Prochlorococcus marinus str. MIT 0919: one gene and its partner. Each later gene encodes a partner of the first gene's protein in a complex. Links are inferred from orthologs where the notes say so. Each region holds a gene or a part of one and is shown on either strand. Other genes may lie near its edges. The genes, in order: tig and rpsG.

Region 1 (7,675 bases):
GGAATCTATTAGCTTGATAATCTTCTATTAATTCAATTCCTTTAGCTTCAGCAAGGGCTTTTTTAGCAATTGCTACATCCAAAGGTTTCTCAAATTCAATATTTACAGCCTCAGAATGTGCTCTTAAAACTGGGACTCGAACACATGTTGCTGTGAGTGGCAATTGAGGTACACCCATAATTTTGCGAGTTTCATTAACCATCTTCATTTCCTCTTCACAGTAAGAATTTGCTGCTAAAGGTGAATTATGAAGAAAAAGGTTAAACGCTAAAGAATATGGAAGTACCTCACTTTTAACTTCTTTGTCATTCAAAACCTTTTGAGTTAAGTTTTTAAGTTCTGACATTGCTTTAGCACCAGCACCACTAGCAGACTGATATGTAGAAAGAACAACTCTTTTAATAGGAATCAAATCTGATAATGGCTTCAAAACAACAGTGAGCAAAATAGTTGTGCAATTAGGATTTGCAATCAAGCCCTGATGATTAAATGCATCTTCTGGATTAACTTCTGGAACAATTAAAGGAACATCATTATCCATTCGAAACGCACTGGAATTATCAATAAGAATTGCTCCGGAATCTTTAATAGCTTCTCTCCATTGCCTTGATATTGATCCACCGGCAGAGGCAAAAACCAGATCCAAACCGTTAAAACTACTCACTGCAACCTCTTCAATACTGAGAACTTGCGCTTTCCAAAACCTTTTTTCACCAGCCGATCGAGAAGAAGCAAGCAATCGTAAATTATTAATCGGAAAAGATCGGGCCTCTAACAAATCCAATAATTCCTGCCCAACCGCACCAGTAGCCCCTAGTACAGCAACGTTCAAAGGTCGATCAGGTAAACAATTTTTCAAAGACAAATGTGGTAGAACGAAAATTTTTGATGAACTTAAAGATAAAAATCTTTGAAAAAACCACTCAAAGATCTTCAGAAAATCTATAAAGGAACGATAGCTTTTAATAGTTTGCCTAACTCTTTCTTAATGTAATGAGCTAATGGGCTTCGTTTCTTAGTTAACCAATGAGCAATTCAACAGTAAAAGTAACAACCAAACCCCTGCCAGAGAGTCGATTAGCTGTTGAGCTGGAAATTCCTGCAGAACAATGCCAAAACAGCTTTAAAGAAGCTTTGTCGAGATTAAGCAGATCAGCCAACCTTCCAGGGTTTAGAAAAGGCAAAGCACCACAAGCAGTTCTGCTTCAGCAAATTGGAACAAAAAGAATCCAAGCATCGGCTTTGGAAAAACTGCTAGAAAGTGTCTGGAGCAAGGCTTTGAAAGATAACGATATAGAGCCTTTATGTGAACCTGAATTAGTTGGAGGTTTTGAGGCTTTATTAAATGGTTTTAACCCCAACTCAAATCTTTTGGTCACCTTAGAAACTGATATATCTCCAATCCCAAAGCTAAAAAATACCAAAGGACTCTCAGCGGAAGCAGAAACAATTGTCTTTGACGAAAAAAAAATTGACGAGATTTTAAAGCAATCTCAAAAACAGCTTGCAACCCTAATTCCAATTGAAAGTAGAGCGGCAAAAGCAGGTGATATTGCTGTAGTTAGTTTTGAAGGGAGCTTCGTAGATAATGACAATCCAATTGAAGGGGGTAAAAGTGAGTCTATGGATATTGAGTTAGAAAAAGGAAAAATGATTCCAGGGTTTATAGAAGGAATTATAAATATGAAAATAGATGAAAAAAAAGAAGTGACATGTGAATTCCCTAAAGATTATCCCCAAGAAGATGCAAAGGGAAGGAAAGCGAGTTTTAAAATTCATCTTAAAGCTTTAAAAGAAAGGGAGTTGCCACCCTTAGATGATGCTTTTGCAAAACAAACTAGTGAAAAGTCCAATATGAAAGATCTAAGGATTGAGCTAGAAGAAAGGCTAAAAAAAGATGCTATTAAAAAAACTTCTCAAAACCGTCAAGAAGCGCTTTTAAATGAACTTATTAAAGAACTAGAAGTGGAGCTTCCGAAAACACTTATCAATCAAGAGATACGCAATCTCATTGAACAAACAGCCAGGAACTTTGCGGAACAAGGAATAGATGTGAAGTCAACTTTTACCAGTGAACTTGTAAATAAATTAATGGATTCTTCAAAACCTGAAGCTATCGATAACCTTCGTCGTCACTTTGCATTAAATGCACTGGCAAAACAAGAGAGAATTGAAATTTCTGATCAAGAAGTAGAAAAGAAGTTCAAAGAAGTTCAGCGTGACTTAGCTAAAGAGAAAAATATAGACTTAAAAAGATTAAAAGACGCAGTATCTGAAGATCTACTTCATGAAAAACTCTTACTTTGGCTTGAGGAAAACAACACAATCATTGAAAAGACCTCAGACAAACCATCAAAAGCTAAGAACTCTAGTTCCAAATCCAGTGAAGGAAAAAGCTCAAAATCAAAAATAAAGGCTGATAAATCTCCTAATTCATAATGTAGGTTTTAGATTATTTCCATTCAATCATCAAAACCATTCACCCGGCCCACTAAGAAAATGAAGCATCCTATAAATAATTTTTGGCAAGGAGTGTATCCATTATCAGGCCCTGGAGTACTGCCAACTGTAGTCGAGCAATCTGGCAAAGGTGATAGAGCCTTTGATATTTACTCTCGCCTTCTCAGAGAAAGGATCATTTTTCTTGGAACTAATGTAAATGATCAAATTGCTGATGCATTAGTTGCTCAAATGCTTTTTCTTGAAGCTGAAGATCCAGAGAAAGATATTCAACTCTACATAAATTCTCCGGGAGGTTCTGTAACAGCGGGGCTAGCTATCTACGACACAATGCAACATGTTAATCCTGACATAGTTACTATCTGCTATGGCTTAGCCGCAAGCATGGGTGCTTTCTTATTGTCTGGGGGAACTAAAGGTAAAAGGATTTCTCTACCAAACTCAAGAATAATGATTCATCAACCTTTAGGCGGTGCACAAGGACAAGCAGTAGAAATTGAGATTCAAGCCAAAGAAATTCTTTTTCTTAAAGAAACCTTAAATCAACTCCTTGCAGAGCACACAGGTCAACCAATCGATAAAATTTCTGAAGACACTGACAGAGACCACTTTCTTTCCCCGCAAGAAGCGGTTGAATATGGCCTGATAGACAAAGTAATTAACAGCAACTAACTAAATAGGAATCATTAAGGAAAGCTGACGAAGCAGCAATTACTAACGATCCTATAAATAGGAGCTAACTTACTAGTCAGATCCTTTAACACTTTCAAACTCTTCTATTCTCGATGGCAAAATTTGAAGCCCATCTAAAATGTTCTTTTTGCGGAAAATCCCAAGAACAAGTTAGAAAGTTAATTGCAGGTCCAGGGGTATACATCTGCGATGAATGCATAGACCTTTGCAATGAGATCTTGGATGAAGAGTTAATCGATAATCAAGGGAAAAATAGGGAAACAGTTAATGCATCTAATAAAAATCAACCCGCAGTATCAAATACCAGTAAGCCTGCACCTACATTGGCTTCTATTCCCAAACCAATAGAAATCAAGGATTTCTTAGATAAGCAAGTGGTTGGGCAAGAAGTCGCCAAGAAAATACTTTCGGTAGCTGTCTACAATCATTACAAGAGACTTGCTTGGCAAGGGGATAGTCCAGACGAAAAAGACCTCACTACAACAAGATTGCATAAATCCAATATTTTGCTAATTGGTCCTACTGGTAGTGGTAAAACCCTTCTTGCTCAAACACTTGCAGAACTATTAGATGTTCCATTTGCTGTTGCAGATGCCACTACATTGACGGAAGCAGGTTATGTCGGAGAGGACGTTGAAAATATTCTGCTGAGGCTATTACAAAAAGCGGACATGGATATTGAACTTGCTCAAAGAGGAATTATTTATATTGATGAAATAGATAAAATTGCCCGTAAAAGCGAGAATCCATCAATAACAAGAGATGTATCAGGCGAAGGAGTTCAACAAGCTTTACTAAAAATGCTAGAGGGAACAGTTGCCAATGTTCCTCCTCAAGGTGGCAGAAAGCATCCATACCATGACTGCATTCAAATTGATACAAGTCAAATACTATTTATCTGTGGAGGGGCATTTGTTGGCTTAGAAGATATCGTCCAAAAAAGATTAGGGCGCAATTCAATAGGTTTTATTTCAACTGATAATCGGGGTCAAACTAATTTAAATAGAGAAATGGAATTAAATCAGACTCTTAACAATCTAGAACCTGATGATTTGATTCGTTATGGACTTATTCCTGAGTTCATTGGAAGAATGCCTGTTACAGCAGTTTTAGAGCCATTAAATTCAAAAGCACTTGAGGCAATTTTAAAAGAACCAAGGGATGCAGTAATTAAACAATTTAGAACTCTAATGAGTATGGATAATGTGAAATTAGATTTTGATGAAAGTGCTGTATCTGCAATTGCCAGCGAAGCTTTTAGAAGGAAAACTGGTGCACGTGCATTAAGAGGAATTGTCGAGGAATTAATGGTTGATCTTATGTATAAACTCCCATCTGAAAAGAATGTCAGTGATTTTACAATTACAAAAAAAATGGTGGATGAAATGATTACAGGTGGGAAAGTATTAAAGCTGCCTTCAAAAGAAGGAATCAATCATAAAGAGTCTGCTTAATTAAAAATCCAACAATGCATGAGCAATCATTATTTACCTCTGCACCAAAAATATCGGCCTCAACGTTTTGATGATTTAGTTGGTCAGGAATTAATAGCGACTACGCTCAAGCAAGCACTTATTAGCAAAAAAATAGCTCCTGCATACCTTTTTTGTGGTCCAAGAGGTACTGGGAAAACCTCTAGCGCAAGAATTCTTGCCAAGTCACTTAATTGCCTTAATGGCGATCAACCAACTATTTCTCCTTGTGGAAGTTGCAACTTATGCAAAGCAATCTCTAATGGGAATGCTCTAGATGTCATTGAAATTGACGCTGCTTCTAATACGGGAGTAGATAATATTCGCGATCTAATTGAAAAATCTAAATTTGCTCCAGTTCAAGCGAGATGGAAAGTTTATGTTATTGACGAATGTCATATGCTTTCGACCGCAGCATTTAATGCTTTACTAAAAACACTAGAAGAACCACCCACAAGAGTTGTTTTCATATTAGCCACTACTGATCCGCAACGTTTGTTAGCAACAATAGTCAGTAGATGTCAAAGATTTGATTTTCGTCAAATCTCACTTGAAAACTTAATACAACATTTACAAGTAATAGCTGATAAAGAAGAAATCAGAATAGATGAAGAATCCATTTCATTAATAGCTAAACGTTCACAAGGAGGTTTACGAGACGCTCAAAGTCTTCTTGATCAATTAAGTCTCTTAACTCAACCTTTAACAATAGAATCTGTATGGGAGTTTCTTGGAGAAGTTCCAGAAGAAAAGTTATTAGATCTTACTTGTTCAATCACAAATAATGACCCAGTAAGATTATTAAAGACTTCTAAAGAAATGCTAGATAATGGCAATGAGCCTATGGCAATTCTCCAGGGCTTAACATCGATCTTAAGGGATTTAATAATACAAATTACTTCCTCTAAACATCAATATTTATGCACGATATCTAAAGAATCTATTCCAAGACTTGAAGAAGTTGCCAGTCAAACTAATTTAGAAAAAGCATTACAATGGCAATTACATTTAAAAGGAGCTGAGACTCAACTTCGTCACAGTGCTCAACCACGACTTTGGCTAGAAGTAATTCTCTTAGGGATGCTTGCTAAGCAAGTTGAAAAAACTGGAGAAGTCAAAAAAGATTTGTTACCCAGGAAATTTAAGCAGCAAGAAAAATCATTATCAATAGACACACACGAAAAAAAGAATCCGATTGATAAAGACATGAATGATACATATGAATCTCCTATAGAGAAAACAGATGAAGCAATTAATCCATCAGTTCCCAGTCAAAATATAAAAGAGATTTGGGAAGAAATTCTTGCACAAATTGAATTGCCATCAACAAGAATGCTTTTATCACAACAAGCAGAATTAATTCACTTATCAGAAAATCAAGTAGAAATTAGGGTATCAAATAATTGGCTGGGGATGATACAGAGTCGCAAGAAGGTTTTAGAAAAATCAATCCTGAAAGTTTTAGGTGACTCAAGACAAATCATATTAAGTTCACAACAAGTGACAGCAAAGCCTATCGAATCAAGAGTTGAAAAGGATAAAAATGTAAATGTTAATAATCAGCAATTAATAGTTAAAAAAGAAATTAAAAATACTGATTCCAAAATTAATTCAAATTATTCTAAAAATGACCTTACAAAGAATTACAAAAAAAATCCTGATTATGATAATAATATTGATAGCAGCACAGAGCAATTTGCAAATTTCTTTAATGGCGAAATTATAACTGTAGAAGAAGACTAGTTTTAATTAAGCCCCACTATGGTTTGTTTTACTCCAAACCAATACCTTTGGCATTAAAGCCATCTTAATGGAAACCCAGGGTATCACTATAAACCAATGAACCAAATATATAACAGCAGCAACTAGACGAAAAAATCTCGGTGATGGTAACTCTGGTCCCTCAACTTTTCGTCTACAGCCACGAAAATAAGCAACACCTGAAACTGTAAATGCAATTAAAGAAAAAGGCCAGTACAAAGGCATTGAGCTTTTTAAAAAAGCAATAATTAAGTCAAAGAAAGAGACTATAGGTAAAACATATTGCAAGGAAAAAAAGCAAAATAAATCAAGCTTTTTAATAAAGTTTATTTTAGTTGAAATAAGGAATGGAAAATAATCAAAAAATCTTTGCAAACCTCCCTCTGCCCATCTATTTCTTTGTAACCAAAGAGAGGAAATAGTTTCCACTGCCTCTTCTTGAATAGGTGGGTTCCAAAGCAAACCCACATTAGCTCCAGCAATCAATAATCGGAAACTTAAGTCAAGGTCATCAGTAACAGTATCTTCATTAAAGCCACCACAATTATTCAACATATTTCTATTTAAAAGTTGACCATTTCCTCTTAATTCAACAACTCCTCCAGAGAATAAACGTCCTTGCTGGATAACAGCATCCATTGCCATCTCCATAGATTGGCAAAGAGTAAGTAGATTATTTTTGGCATTAGTGACTGACTTTCTCAATTGAACTGCTGACCATCCATGTTGTCTTGCAAAAGGAACAAGCCTTAATAAAATATCGACGTCAAATTGAGCATCTGCATCTAGGATAAAAACCCAATCCCCTCTTAATTGCGATAATGCTTCATTGAGAGCACCTGACTTGCCACCACCAGAAGATCGCGAACGATTTAAAACCTTTAAATCTGGGAAAGATTTCTTCAGTTGAATCAATAAAACAGCAGTCTTATCTTTACTACCATCATCAACAATCATGATTGTTAGCTTATCTTTTGGATACCTAATATTCATCAACCTCTTAACTAATCTATCAACAACATTTTCTTCATCTCTTGCAGATATTAATACATCAACAGAAGGAAGCGATGCATAATCATCTTCATCAAAAGGCATTAACTGCGACTCATAAAACCGTTGATCTTTTTGTTTTAAAACAATTCCTATAGCATATATCCCTAAAAAAAGAGCAATCAAAATTGCAGGCAATAATCTTATTGATGAAGGAATCAAATAAGGGATTAAACCCACAACAAAACAACAAGACAAGAACAAGACAGTCTTGTACCGGCGGTTTCCTTCATTAACAG
Region 2 (7,415 bases), 140 kb from region 1 along the record:
CGTGCAGCAATAGGTTCTTCAAAAGCTGCTAGCGAAATAGGAGGTCTTAATCAAGTTGCATATCCAATTAATGATGTACCAGGAAACTGTACAAGATTCGTTTTTTTACAAAATATAAAAAATGAAACGCAAGGAGCAGTAGCTAGCATTGCATTTTCATTGCATTCGAATACTCCAGGATCATTATTAAATGTTCTAAAGTGTATTGCAAATTTAGGATTAAATATGAGTCGGATAGAATCACGCCCTTCAAAAAGAGAACTAGGTGAATATATATTTTTTATCGATATTGAAATAGATAATACATCAAGAGATATCAATGAAAAACTTTGCAAGGCATTAAAACCTCTTTGTGAAAATATAATTAATTTCGGCTCATATGAAAGCACTGAATTGAATTTAGAATCAATTTAACCTCTTGTCCTAAATACTCCAAATCTCATCAACCCGGTCGAAAAAGCCCATTGCATCAATAGAATAGTTGGAACCTCTCTAAGGCCTTGGTATAGCGATTTAGGCCCTAGATCAAAAAACACTTTTGGTCTTCTAATACCCTCTAATATTGAATCTTTCCAAGAAGGAATTGTAAATTTAGTCCAATCTTCCACTTCTACCAAACCTGCAGAGAAAGAACTATTCGACAAATTTTCTTTAAAGCCTTCAATGGAAGAAAAATGAGGATGAGACCATTGATGTAGTAATTGTTCAAGAACCATTTTTTCCATAAATGCAAAACTATTACTACTTTCCTCTCTTCTATTCCAATCAGCTACCGCCAGTATGCCGCCCGGACGTAATACCCTAAGCATTTCGTCTGCATAAAGTTGCTTATCAGGCATATGAGGGCCAGCTTCTACACTCCAGATTCCGTCAAAACTCCCGTTGGAAAAATCAAGATTAAGAGCATCCATAACCTGGAAACTACACATCAAATCATTTGGGGTTAACTGTCTAGCTCTTTGAACTTGCGCATTACTGATAGTTATTCCCAAGACATCAAAATTGTAATCTCTCGCCAAGATCCTAGAACTTCCTCCTATCCCACACCCAACATCCAAAATCCTTGACCCTTTGGGCAACTGATCAAGTCCGCTCCACCTTACCAATTGATGAACAAATTCAACTTTGGCTTGCTGAAAAGAAGTTTGATGAGGTTTTTGATTGTAGTAGCCAAGATGTATATGATCACCCCAAAGTTTCTCTAAAAGTTGATCATTAGTCCAAGAATCATATGCTTTAGAAACACTTTCTTTTGACTTATATTTTCTATTAGTTTTATTCCATAATAGGAATATTAAAAGAATTATTAATAATAAAAGAATCAAACTAAACATCAAGTACTGCTTGCCTCATCTGGGTTTTTCAAAGTATCTTTCAAAGCTGTTCGAGCAGCGAGTTGCTTTCGAGTTTGATCAAGCATCTCATACTCACGAAGAAGTCTTTTTGTAGTATCTTGAATTTCTAATAAATGCTGTTGCTCATTAGCTACGGGGCCCCCCAAATGAGCAGCAATCCAAAATGATAGCTCTCTAGGGATATCAGGCAATTCTTCAGGCAAATTCCTTTCAGAGTCAGTTAACTTTCCAGTAAGGGAAACAACATCTCGTAAAGCAGTTAAAACTTTTTCGGAGAGAATTTTTAATTCATTTTCATTTTCTACGGGATAATCATCTATCCATGTAACTAAAGCTGTATAGAAAGGGGCTTTCCTTGTTATCTCTAAAACTCTAAACCTTTGCTGTCCCAAAGTAATAATGTTACTGCGACCATCTTCTGAAGTTTGATGTTTAATTATTTCCGCACAACAACCAACTTCAGCAAGCCTTTTTGTGTTTGGATCAAATCTAACCACTCCGAAACGGCTATCGGCCTCTAGGACGCTCTTAAGCATCATTCTGTATCTTGACTCAAAAATATGTAATGGAAGGAACTCCTGAGGGAATAAAACAACCTCAGGGAGAGGGAATAACGGTAACTCCCTGACTGCAAGATCTGCCACAGGTAACCTCTCTACTGTAATAATCCTAATAAAATGTTCGGGATATTGAGGTTTTGCAATTTAGAGCTTAACTTCAATGTCTACACCACTAGGCAAATCAAGCTTCATCAAAGCATCTATTGTTTTGGCTGAAGGGTTATAGATATCAATAATCCTTCTATGAGTTCTTGTTTCAAAATGCTCTCTGGAATCCTTATCAACATGAGGGGACCTAAGAACACAATAAATTTTTCTCTTGGTTGGCAATGGGATAGGACCAATAGCAGTAGCAGCAGTATTATCTGCGGTCTCAATAATTTTTTCACAAGAAAGATCAAGCATACGCCTATCAAAAGCTTTAAGGCGGATTCTTATCTTCTGCTGTGCAATAGCCGTTGACATAAGGTTTCCTGCGAGCTTGCTCTATAAGAAGCAATAAAAGTTGATTTTCAAGGTTCAGAAAGAACTTTAAGAAGAACTGGACTTCTTAAATGACCAGCTTTCTAACTCTAAATGATTGCCAGGCAAAAAACCTAGCAATCATTTAGCAAAAGATCATTCAATAATCTTAGACACTACACCTGCACCAATTGTCCTGCCTCCTTCACGGATAGCAAATCTCATCCCTTGCTCAATAGCCACAGGGCAGATAAGTTCTCCAGTCATTTTAATTCTGTCCCCTGGCATAACCATTTCAACATTACTTCCATCATCACCCGTAAAGGCTGTAATTTGTCCGGTAACATCAGTAGTTCTTATATAAAACTGAGGTCTATAACCAGCAAAGAATGGAGTATGTCGTCCGCCTTCCTCCTTCTTTAAAACATAAACTTCGCCTTCAAACTTGGTATGAGGTGTAATAGAACCTTTTTTGACTAAAACCATACCTCTTTCAATATCTTCCTTTTGAATACCACGAAGAAGTAATCCAACATTGTCACCAGCCATTCCTTCGTCTAGCAGTTTCCGGAACATCTCAACTCCAGTAACTGTTGTCAAACGAGTCTCTTTGATGCCAACTATCTCAACTTCCTCACCAACCTTTACTTTGCCTCTTTCGATTCTTCCAGTTGCAACTGTTCCTCTACCTGTAATAGAAAAGACATCTTCTACTGCCATCAAGAAAGGCTTGTCAACTTCTCTTTCTGGCTCTGGGATTGAATCATCCACAGATTTCATCAATTCATCAATCTTCTCTTCCCATTTAGAATCGCCTTCTAAAGCTTTTAGAGCTGAAACTTGAACTACAGGAATATCATCGCCTGGGAAGTCATAACTACTTAGGAGCTCACGAATCTCCATCTCTACAAGTTCAATCATTTCTGCATCATCAACCATGTCACATTTGTTCAAAGCAACAACGAGTGATGGGACTCCGACCTGTTTAGCAAGGAGAATATGCTCTTTCGTTTGTGCCATTGCACCATCAGTTGCAGCAACAACGATAATTGCACCGTCCATCTGAGCTGCACCAGTGATCATATTTTTCACATAGTCAGCATGACCTGGGCAGTCAACATGGGCATAGTGGCGCCCATCTGTTTCATACTCAACATGAGCGGTGTTAATTGTGATACCACGCTCTCGCTCTTCAGGAGCACCATCAATATCTCCATAATCTTGAGCTTGGGCTTGACCCTTTTTAGCTAAAACATTTGTAATAGCTGCAGTAAGGGTTGTTTTGCCATGGTCAACATGACCGATAGTGCCAATGTTGACGTGAGGCTTGTTTCTTTCGAACTTCTCGCGGGCCATTTGTTTAAAGAATCAGGGAAATAATAGTTGATTGTGTAGAGATCAGGAATTGCCCTGATTCTTGGAAATAATCGCTTCAGCGACATTACGAGGAACTTCCTCGTAATTACTGAACTCCATTGAGAATACACCCCGACCTTGCGTCATGGATCGAAGCTGGGTGGCATAACCGAACATTTCAGCCAAAGGCACTTTTGCCTGAACTTTAGATTGTCCTTCATCAATGGACTGTCCTTCAACCTGTCCTCTTCTAGAGGACAGGTCCCCAATAATAGAACCTAAGAAATCCTCTGGGACTTCTACTTCCACTTTCATCATTGGCTCAAGAAGTACAGGATTACATTTTTTGACGCCATCTTTAAAAGCCATTGAGCCGGCAATCTTAAATGCCATTTCTGATGAGTCAACATCATGGAAAGAACCATCTACCATGGTGACCTTGACATCAATCAGCGGGTATCCAGCAAGGACACCAGACTCACATGTTTCTTTCATACCATTAGAGGCTGGACCGATATATTCCTTGGGCACAACCCCACCAACAATTTTATTAACAAATTCAAAACCAGAGCCTGGTTCCCCAGGTTCCATTTCTATAACAACATGACCATATTGACCTTTTCCTCCTGTCTGACGAGCATATTTACCTTCACCTTTAGAGCTTGAACGAATAGTCTCTCGATAGGAAACCTGGGGTGCACCAATATTTGCTTCAACTTTAAATTCTCTCAACATTCGATCAACAAGAATTTCAAGATGTAACTCACCCATACCTGCTATTACAGTCTGGTTGGTTTCTTGATCGGTACTGACTCGGAAAGTAGGGTCTTCTTCTGCTAAGGAAATAAGTGCTTTGGAAAGTTTTTCCATATCGCCTTTTGTTTTAGGTTCCACTGCAACTGAAATAACAGGCTCAGGAATAAATAATGTTTCTAAAACTATTGGATCGTCAGTAGTACACAAAGTATCCCCAGTAGTTGTATTTTTTAAACCCAATACAGCTCCTAAATCTCCAGCTCTAAGCTGATCTACTTCTTCTCTATCATCTGCTTTTAATACAACCAATCGAGAAATACGTTCTTTCGCATCTTTTGTCGAATTCAGAACATAACTTCCCTTTTCCAATACTCCGGAGTACATCCTCACGAATGTCAGCTTCCCATAGGGATCTGCCATAACCTTAAAAGCTAATGCGCTAAATGGTTCGGAATCATCAGAAGGACGACTGGCTTCCTTACCATTAGGCAAAAGACCTTGTATGGGTGGTACATCTACAGGTGCAGGAAGATAGTCAACTACTGCATCAAGAACTAATTGAACCCCTTTATTCTTAAAGGCAGAACCACATAACAAAGGAACCAAACCATGTTTTAAAACTCCTTCTCGAATCCCTCGTTTTAATTGTTCTTCAGTAAGTTCTCCATTCTCGAGAAAGTGTTCAATTAATTCTTCATCATTCTCTGCAACTGTTTCCATTAACTTAGCTCTCCATTCAGCTGCCTGAGATGACATATCTGAAGGAATTTCTGCCTCCTCAATATCTGTGCCTAAGTCATTTTTGTAGATATATGCTTTATTTCCGACAAGATCAATAATTCCCTTGAGCTCTCCTTCAGCACCTATTGGCAATTGAATTGGTGCAGCATTTGCTTTCAATCGATCTTTAATTTGTTCATAAACCTTTAGAAAATCTGCCCCAGTTCTATCCATCTTATTTACAAAGACCATCCTAGGGACTGAATATCTATCAGCTTGGCGCCAAACGGTCTCAGACTGGGGCTGGACTCCGCCTACTGCACAAAAAACTGCTATCACACCATCGAGCACCCTCATTGACCTTTCGACCTCGATAGTGAAGTCAACATGGCCAGGAGTATCAATAATATTGATCCTGTGATCCTGCCAACTCGTTGAAATAGCAGCGGCTGTAATCGTGATACCTCTCTCTCTCTCCTGAGCCATCCAATCAGTAACTGCTGCACCATCGTGCACTTCACCAATTTTGTGAACAACTCCTGAATAAAAGAGAATCCTTTCAGTAGTAGTGGTCTTTCCAGCGTCTATGTGCGCTGCAATACCAATATTTCTTACTCGTTCTAAAGGAAAGGGGCGAGCCACAATCAACGCTCCGTAGGAATATTAAAAAAGGGGATGTGACTCTACAGGTCAGCAGGCAAAAAATGGAAGTTTTTCATCGCTATATGGAGAAAACTCAATAACGGTAATGGGCAAAAGCTTTATTAGCTTCTGCCATTTTATGGGTCTCTTCCCTCTTCCTGACTGCACTGCCAGCTTCATTAGCAGCATCCATAAGTTCACCAGCAAGTTTGTGAGCCATGCTCCTGCCATTTCTGGATCTAGAAAAGTTGACAAGCCATCTCAAGGCCATTGCAGTTCCTCTTTCCTGTCTTACTTCCATCGGCACTTGATAAGTTGCTCCACCAACGCGTCTGGCTCTAACTTCAACTAAAGGAGTCGCATTTTTTACAGCCGTTTCAAATAATTCAATTGGATCGTTACCAGTTCGTTCATTAATCAAACCAAAAGCCTCTGACAAAATCCTTTGAGCAGTTGATTTCTTGCCATGCTTCATAAGCCTCGCAATCATCATTGTTGCCAAACGATTATTAAATTGTGGGTCTGGCAAGACTGGCCTTTTCTCTGCCGCGTTACGTCTAGACATAAGTGATTTTTAAATTTGAATAATTGAGTGAAAATTAATCTTTTTTAGGGGACTTAGCACCATACTTAGATCGTGATTGCCGACGATCTTTTACACCTGCTGCATCCAATGTGCCACGAATAATGTGATAACGAACTCCGGGTAAGTCTTTGACTCTCCCTCCTCTAAGCAATACGACGGAGTGCTCCTGAAGGTTATGACCAATGCCAGGTATGTAGGCTGTTACTTCGAACCCAGAAGTCAATCGCACACGTGCGACCTTTCGCAACGCTGAATTGGGCTTTTTAGGAGTGGAAGTATAGACCCTAGTGCAAACACCTCTTCGCTCTGGGCAAGAGCGCAGTGCAGGTGACTTGGTCTTACGAGTGAGCCGCTTACGCTCAGATCTAATTAGCTGTTGAATGGTTGGCATCGACGATTGGCATGAGGCCAGGAAATGGACCTTTATTCACAAACTTCCACATTACTCGGTCAACCTCCCTAAATAACAATTTTTCTAATTTAAATTGATCAAAAGCACTTATGTTCATAAAGGGCTATTAATTTAAGTAAGCCACTAGAGAATTATTTGGAGCCCTCACAGCGTCAAATAATTTCTTTAACAGGCTTATAGGATCATTTGATACGCCTAGCACTGCTTTTCGATTTGTTTCCCTCAAGCAGACAGTTTAGTTGAATTTATGCCTCTCGACTCCTGTAGTACTAATTTCCCCTACTGCGATAGCAGCTCCCCAGAAGCCTTAACCGGGGAAAGAGATGCTTGTGGAGTTGGGTTCCTAGCGCAGATTGATGGCAATCCAAGTCATTGGGTCTTACAACAAGCTCTACGCGGATTGGAATGCATGGAGCATAGAGGGGGCTGTGGAGGGGATAGTGATTCTGGAGATGGCGCAGGAATTTTATGTGAAATACCTTGGAAATACCTTGAAAATATTTGGCCTTCAGTAAGACTAAGCAATGATAGAGCCTATGGTCTTGGTATGGTTTTCATGCCATCTC

What was found.
Region 2: the proteins of tig (region 1) and rpsG are in contact, whole or in part, in a crystal structure (PDB 3GTY), measured with the Thermotoga maritima proteins. The link is inferred for Prochlorococcus marinus str. MIT 0919 from one-to-one orthologs. Residues at the interface, in WP_004081061.1 of Thermotoga maritima: Glu122, Val124, Val129, Leu130, Tyr133, Glu188, Gly259, Ile262, Tyr263, Glu266, Ser270, Glu273, Gln274, Glu277, Arg308, Gln311, Ile312, Ser315, Tyr316, Glu325, Arg329, Arg336, Leu363, Phe366, Trp367, Arg373, Leu377, Arg381, Leu384, Glu387; in WP_004081843.1 of Thermotoga maritima: Lys34, Lys52, Lys55, Glu59, Arg62, Gln63, Glu66, Asn67, Lys69, Val71, Arg95, Ala109, Lys110, Lys111, Gly112, Arg113, Pro114, Glu117, Glu121, Ile124, Ala125, Tyr127, Asn128, Asn129, Thr130, Gly131, Lys135, Asp139, Arg142, Met143.

The regions. Positions count from the first base shown.
Region 1 is NZ_CP114779.1:1,105,258-1,112,932, forward strand. Bases 239-3,232 are described here. They hold tig (trigger factor), read left to right. Parts: upstream 239-1,026; coding sequence 1,027-2,439; downstream 2,440-3,232. Other genes in these bases: O5635_RS06165 (aspartate-semialdehyde dehydrogenase), read right to left, coding at 239-865; clpP (ATP-dependent Clp endopeptidase proteolytic subunit ClpP), read left to right, coding at 2,500-3,132. Also shown: more of O5635_RS06165, read right to left, coding at 1-238; ATP-dependent protease ATP-binding subunit ClpX, read left to right, coding at 3,246-4,607; O5635_RS06185 (DNA polymerase III subunit gamma/tau), read left to right, coding at 4,626-6,368; O5635_RS06190 (glycosyltransferase), read right to left, coding at 6,375-7,675. UniProt on the Bacillus subtilis protein: Involved in protein export. Acts as a chaperone by maintaining the newly synthesized protein in an open conformation. Functions as a peptidyl-prolyl cis-trans isomerase.
Region 2 is NZ_CP114779.1:958,544-965,958, forward strand. The notes cover bases 4,682-7,415. They hold rpsG (30S ribosomal protein S7), read right to left. Parts: upstream 6,417-7,415; coding sequence 5,946-6,416; downstream 4,682-5,945. Other genes in these bases: fusA (elongation factor G), read right to left, coding at 4,682-5,851; rpsL (30S ribosomal protein S12), read right to left, coding at 6,451-6,828; gltB (glutamate synthase large subunit), read left to right, coding at 7,097-7,415. Also shown: pheA (prephenate dehydratase), read left to right, coding at 1-414; O5635_RS05370 (methyltransferase domain-containing protein), read right to left, coding at 411-1,334; O5635_RS05375 (LON peptidase substrate-binding domain-containing protein), read right to left, coding at 1,334-1,999; rpsJ (30S ribosomal protein S10), read right to left, coding at 2,060-2,380; tuf (elongation factor Tu), read right to left, coding at 2,534-3,733; more of fusA, read right to left, coding at 3,776-4,681.